DNA from 3 places in the Pantoea sp. SGAir0215 genome. Region 1 is predicted to be linked to each of the others. Evidence: predicted binding sites of a transcription regulator. Region 1 holds the regulator's gene; each other region holds the start of a gene.
The links. Region 1 encodes LexA, which represses DNA repair genes until DNA is damaged. Its sites were predicted from a motif close to TNCTGTATGTACATACAGNA; they were not measured.
Positions count from the first base shown of each region.

Region 2: a site for LexA is predicted at 1,244-1,263, ahead of C1N64_RS14700 (DinI-like family protein). Genes of this name have one in related genera too.
Region 3: a site for LexA is predicted at 1,096-1,115, ahead of umuD (translesion error-prone DNA polymerase V autoproteolytic subunit). Genes of this name have one in related genera too.

Region 1 covers NZ_CP028031.1:882,437-884,703, reverse strand. The annotation lists gene dinF (MATE family efflux transporter DinF) at 1-536, opposite strand, end outside; gene lexA (transcriptional repressor LexA) at 646-1,260, opposite strand; gene C1N64_RS04215 (diacylglycerol kinase) at 1,367-1,735, opposite strand; gene plsB (glycerol-3-phosphate 1-O-acyltransferase PlsB) at 1,864-2,267, shown strand, end outside.
Region 2 covers NZ_CP028031.1:3,147,966-3,150,232, forward strand. The annotation lists gene yedD (lipoprotein YedD) at 1-134, opposite strand, end outside; gene C1N64_RS14690 (DUF6388 family protein) at 376-699, shown strand; gene iraP (anti-adapter protein IraP) at 830-1,126, opposite strand; gene C1N64_RS14700 (DinI-like family protein) at 1,302-1,541, shown strand; gene C1N64_RS14705 (hypothetical protein) at 1,579-1,845, opposite strand; gene C1N64_RS14710 (hypothetical protein) at 2,095-2,267, shown strand, end outside.
Region 3 covers NZ_CP028031.1:2,545,581-2,547,847, reverse strand. The annotation lists gene umuC (translesion error-prone DNA polymerase V subunit UmuC) at 1-653, opposite strand, end outside; gene umuD (translesion error-prone DNA polymerase V autoproteolytic subunit) at 656-1,075, opposite strand; gene C1N64_RS11965 (helix-turn-helix transcriptional regulator) at 1,801-2,019, shown strand; gene C1N64_RS11960 (LysR family transcriptional regulator) at 2,233-2,267, opposite strand, start outside.

The sequences.
Region 1 (2,267 bases):
AGCCAGAGGTCCAGCAGAATATTGATAACGTTGCCCACCACCAGCAGGATGACCGGCGCTCTGGCATACTGTACGCCCAGCAGCCAGCCCAGAATCACCAGGTTAGCCAGCATGGCGGGCGCACTGAGCCAGCGAATATGGATAAACAGCGCAGCCTGCTCAAGCACGGCGGCCTCTCCGCCGATAAAGCGGGTTGCTAATGCCGTAACAGGATGACGCAGGGCAATAAACAGGCTGCCGGCCAGTAAGGCAATGATCAGGGGCTGTGCCAATGCGCGCGCCAGCGCCGTTTTATCGCCCGCGCCAAACGCCTGAGCCGTCAGGCCTGTCGTGCTCATACGCAGAAAAAGCAGCAGCATGAAGATGAAACTGGTAACGGTCGTCCCGACCGCAACGCCGCCCAGATAAACCGGGCTGTCGAGATGGCCAATAACGGCTGTATCGACTAAGCCGAGCAGAGGAACGGTGATATTTGACAGGATCATGGGCAGCGCCAGCCGCCACAGTTTTTTATCGGTAGCTGTCAGGAAGCGCATGTAACGTCCGTGCAATGCGCCGCTGGTGTTACAGATGAACCCACAGCGGCAAAACAGGGGCAGACTGGGTAACGTCAAGGTTGACGTAAAGAGCCAACCTTAGGAGGATTTATAACCACTCACCGTTACGTACGATGCCAACCGCCAGACCTTCAACCGTCAGCGACTGCGCACGTGTATCGACAATGATAGGCTCAAAATCCGTATTTTCAGGTAACAGATGCACCACTGATCCCTGTTTTTTCCAGCGCTTCACAGTGACTTCGTCGTCAATGCGCGCTACCACCACCTGACCATTACGCACTTCCTGCGTTTTATGCACGGCCAGCAAATCACCATCCATGATGCCAATGTCTTTCATTGACATGCCGCTAACGCGCAGCAGGAAATCGGCAGAGGGCTTGAACATGTCTGGATCCACTTTGTAGTGGGTTTCGATATGTTCCTGGGCCAGCAACGGCTCACCCGCCGCAACGCGCCCAATGAGTGGCAGGCCATCTGAAGGTTCTTCTTCCATTAACAAACGGATACCGCGGGACGCACCAGAGACGATTTCAATCACGCCTTTACGCGACAGCGCTTTCAGATGCTCTTCTGCCGCGTTAGGTGAGCGGAAGCCCAGTTGCGCAGCAATTTCTGCACGCGTAGGCGGCATGCCCGTTTGATTAATGTGGTCGCGAATCAAGTCGTAGACCTGTTGCTGCCTGCTGGTTAATGCTTTCATCCCGCCCCCTGGTTGTTTATACAGTCGCTGTGAGTATATACAGGTATTGGTGAAATGGAAACCAAAAGTCAGGCCAAAATCAGTAATTTGACGGGAGATGGAATGCTTATCGCAAATGCGACCAAAGTAGCGTTCCCCAAACGAACAGGGCCAGTACTATTGCCAGCAAAACAGCGGCCGATCCCATATCTTTGGCACGGCCGGCAAGAGGGTGACGTTCCTGCCCTGTGCGGTCCACCACCGCTTCGATGGCGCTGTTCAGAACTTCAACAATCATCACCAGCATGACCGCGCCAATCATCAGGATGCGCGAAATAGTATCGACATCCAGCCAGCAGGCCAGGATAATTGCCGCCAGTGAAATTACGGCTTCCTGGCGGAAGGCAGCTTCATGCTGCCAGGCGGCGCGAAGACCTTGCCATGAGTAGCCAGCCGCTTTCACAATCCGGGTAATGCCGGTGACATTATTTGTCATGATAAAGGAACTCTTTTCAAAGGATTGACGTCAATACCGGGCAGCGCACAATTGTCGCTGTCACAGATTTTTGCTGCGCGTTCTGATATGCTTGCGCCGCTTTGCTAACAAGAGGCTTCATGTTGTCTATGTCAGGTTGGCGTAAAATTTTTTATAAATTGCTGAACTTACCCCTTTCATTTCTGGTAAAGAGTAAGGCCATTCCGGCTGATCCCGTCTCCGAACATGGGCTGGATCCTACCCGGCCTATTATGTATGTCCTGCCTTATGATTCAAAGGCCGATCTCCTGACTTTACGCGCGCAGTGCATCCGGCACGATCTGCCTGATCCGCTTATTCCGCTGGAGATAGACGGCGCCCTGTTGCCGCGTCATGTTTTTATTAATGACGGTCCGCGTGTGTTCCCCTATTTTGTGCCCAGCCTTGAATCGGTCAAAATCTTCCACGAATATCTTGATCTGCACCGCAGCAACCCTGAACTTGATGTTCAGATGTTACCGGTTTCAGTCATGTTTGGCCGTGCGCCGGGTCG
Region 2 (2,267 bases), 2.2 Mb from region 1:
TTACTCTGCGGCCCAACCGTCTGCCAGTTGCCTTGTAAATTTGCCGGGGCCGGCGTTTGCACCGCACTTTGATAACTGTTTATTTGTGCGCAGCCACTCAGCGCCAGTGTGGCAATCAGCATCCAGTTTTTCATCTTTGATCCCTAAATCCGGTTAATGGCGGCTACGTTATAATTTTTACCGCCAGATGTGCAAGATATCTGAGGGATGAAATCAACGTAAAGCGCGCTTTTCCTGGATTCATCACGCACCGGGTGATGTTTATTCCCTTCCCTGCCCGCTTTTATCGCTGTGAATGAACCTGTCCACTCCGGCCTGACAAGGGAGGCACAACAGGCTACACTGTCGCCCTGCATTACATCTCAGAGATTTGTCATGAAAACTCCAGAAGCTTATTATGCCCAGGCACGCCAAATGTTCTTCACTGCCCATGCCGATTTTCAGGCCGCACTCGATGAACTGACCGAACAGGATGCCCGTGCCGCCAATATGTCCCTGCGTGAATTGCGCGAGTGGCACGCCGAACGCATTTATGCCGCCTTTTTACGCCAGAAAAATCTTGATGGTATGATTTTTTCGATTCAACTGGCAGAGCCGGATAAAGCCGTCGCCGCCGAAGCCATCGAAGCCTATCTCCGATCGCATGCCGAATCTCTGGGAATGAGTTGGGAAGAATTTTGTATTAAGAACGAGCTCTAGCTATACCTCAGCTGTGCGGACAGGAAGAATAACGGCGATGGCGTTGCGCAGCGTCGTGACAACAAACGGTTAATGCCCCTGATACGGCCTCGCTGGCGGCAGAAAACCCCGCTGCCGCCAGCGTTAGCCATCACTCTTCTTGTTCGAGCTTTCCTCTCACCTCAACATACTTAGCCACGGCCAGTAATCGGTTGAGGTGCGTGAGCAACAGATCAATATCAGACTGCATGAACTCTGATGAGGAACGCGATGCCGTGACAATGGCATCCTGCACCGTCTCAGAAATCGTTAACGCATTATCTTGTTTCGCCTGGACTAATAAAGCGGCAACCAGCAATGACTGCGCTTCGACCTGAGCAGTCAGTTCCTTTGCATCGACATCCATTTTTGCCAGTTTAAGCAGAATATCAATAACCAATTGTCGCATTGCACTTCTCCCGGTGAGTGAGCGCATATATCGTTAAGAGCGCCCTCAGAGTAAACCAGATAAAAATGCTTTTCTACGCGGGACCTAAAAAACGGATTCATGCAAACATCAGCTTGATACTGTTTTTATTTACAGTAAAATGGCAACGCGATTTTGCCCTGAAGGGATGGTTATTATGTTTGTAGAGTTAATTTACGATAAGCGTAATGTCGCGGGCCTGCCAGGGGCGCGCGACATGATATTGGCAGAGCTTGAAAAGCGTGTGCATCGTGTTTTTCCTGACATCGAGGTCAAGGTGAAACCGATGGAACGTAACGCGATAGAAACCGACCTCAGCAAGAATGATAAAGCCACTGTCGCGCGTCTGGTGGAAGAAATGTTTGATGAAGCCGAGTTTTGGCTGGTGGCGGATTAATCCGTTAATCGCCACCCCTCAGTTAGCGGGAGATACCTTAACTCTCCTGCTCACTGTGGTTGATTTCAATTTCAATATCCTGAATGGCTTTCTCCAGATCTTCCAGCAACGTTCCCTGCTTATTCAGTAATGCGTCAATACGGGCCGCATTCCCTTCATCCTTGTATTCACCGGCATCAAAGGCTAACCAATGGGCGGAAAGCGTCTCAGTGTTCGTTTGCGCATAGTGGCGCATTTCTTTCAACTGGGATGCCACGTCACGCAGATAATCGGTTTTGCTTTTGGTTTCGATTGATTCACTCATGCTGTGTTTCCTTTTGGTTGTTTTTCCAATGAAAATATCGTCTGGAGATTTAAAGGTAGGACAATATAGCGGTTTTGCATTAGGAATAATCGGAAGTCACTTTTACAGGACATGGCTTCTCGCCGTGGTCAGGCGGAAAACGGCGGTGTCATACCCCGTCTTTACGTGATGATAAATATGCTGACGGGTCTCCGCTCACAGCTTTGTTGTGCTGGTCTAGACTTAGAGGACGACAAAGAGGAGCAAACGATGCACAACCAAAGTAACGATAAACGTAAGCATGAAGGCGATGTCAGCAAAGGATTACCCGAAGCCGCACCTAATGCGGGAAATGCCTACGAGGAAGATGATCATCCCGCAAACGATGCACCGAAAGATCACGGTGAAGTGCCCAGAAAAAATGATGACAGTCAGGATGATAA
Region 3 (2,267 bases), 1.7 Mb from region 1:
AAATTCTTACGAATCAGGCTGGGACGCTGACGCGCTAGGTCTGCGGCCGAGGTTATCCCCATCTCCTCAAGCCGCTGGCTGAGACGGCGGCCAACGCCCCAGATATCCTTGACCGACACCTTCGCCAGCAGTTTTTGCTGGCGCACCGGATCGGACAGATCGACCACACCGTTGGTGTAGCCCGCCCATTTTTTGGCCGCAAAATTCGCCAGCTTCGCCAGCGTCTTGGTAGGGGCAATCCCGACACAGACGTTAAGATGAATTTCTTTTTTGATGCGTTTTTTAATCTGGTGCCCCAGGGTATCAAGCGACATGCAGTGGCTGACGCCGGTTAAATCCAGAAAGGCCTCATCAATCGAATAAATTTCTACCGACGGGGCCATTTCCTCCAGTAGCGTCATGACCCGGGTGCTCATATCCGCATACAGCGCATAGTTAGAGCTAAAGACCTGCACGTTATGGCGGGCAATGATTTCTCGCATTTTAAAAAACGGCACGGCCATGGTGACGCCAAGGGCTTTGGCTTCGGCATTACGCGCAATCACACAGCCATCGTTGTTTGAGAGCACAATAATGGGCTTGCCCTTGAGATCCGGTCGAAACACCGTTTCACAGGAGGCATAAAAATTGTTCACATCGACCAGCGCAAACATGATTAATAAACCGACTTGATCACATAGGTCACAACGCCAAACACTTCGAGCGCGTCTTCTGTGCTAATCACAATGGGTTTGAACTGACGGTTCATTGGCATCAGTTGCAGGCAGGGCTGAAGCTGAAGCCGCTTGACGGTAAATTCGCCCTCAATCGCGGCCACCACAATATCGCCATGAGAAGCCACCAGTGCGCTGTCCACCACCAGCATATCGCCGTCGTTAATGCCCGCTCCGGACATCGATTCTCCACTGACGCGCACAAAGTATGTCGAACTGGGATGCTGAACGATGAGCTTGTTCAAATCAATCCGCTGCTCAACGTAGTCCTGCGCCGGAGACGGAAAACCGCACGGCACCCGCTCGACAAACAGCGGTAATTGCAAAGGCGTGCTCACTTTTGCTGGCCTGATAAATTCCATATTCACCTCTCACGCCAAATTACTGTATATAATTACAGTAATCGCGATCTGCCAGTGCGATCAAGCGAAACCGGAGAGGTTTATGTAAACCAGTTGATGTGGATGGATATTTTTTTCTGCCCTTTTCATCGCCTTATGACAGGCCTGTGCAGCCATTAACCGTACCGGTTGTTTTTTCGCCGGCGCATGCAAAATTCTTCTCTTCGCTGAACAGATGTTTAAAAAGCACGGAACGCTGCCCGTTAGCGGCGCGTATTTATTCGCCGCACAACCCGGGCGGAAATAATGCTGACAGCGTTAGCAACATCAATCGGCTAAGCGTACAAGCGGCGCGCAGACGATAACGGAAATAAACAACCGCCTGGCCGTGCATAGTGATAAAAATAGCCCTAAGCAAGTCCGAAAAAAGGCGTCAAAATAGCAGGCGATAAACGGGGTCTGATTCGCCAGCGCTGTTTCACGCTGCTTTTATGACGGGAAAATCACCACAGCCGATCTTTTTTGCAAAAATGAAGACAGGATCGCCGGATACAACGTTCATCTTTTGTGATGTGAACGTGTCTCATTCGGATTAAAAATGATAATAATCATATAGTTAAAAAAATAAGATAACGTGAAATGATTTATACTGTGATATCCAACACGTTTGCCTATCATGCCTGCATTACCGCCGAACACGGCTATCACCGTGGCATTGAAAAAAAGCATTGAGAGGCAGAATAAAAATGGAATTGAAAAGTACACAGGGAAAAAAGGTCTATTTAACCGAGCAGGAACTTTCTTTAAGCTGGCTTTTTATGACCGGTATGACGGTTAACCAGATCGCGTACCAGATGGCTTCACCTGCACACGTCATCTATTATCTTAAGCAAAAAATCATGCAGAAAGTAGGCGTGAGAAATAACAGTGAGTTTATCCTCTGGCTGATTCATCTCAGAAAATAAAAAACGTCGCGCTGTGTTGCCCGCATGGCAGGATAATACGTTGCCTCCGCCCGCGTGATGAATACGCACAATGTCCGCGCAGGCATCATCGGTTAACCCTGCGCCGTCATCATGCCGGGATAACGTCACCGCGCGCCTGACTCGCCCTGCGCTTTCCGCCGGCAACCGTAACCTGATCGGCGTGTGAGGCGCATGGGCTTGTGACCGATCCGGTCAGCCATTTACCTGCTGCCTTATCCATTCGCGAA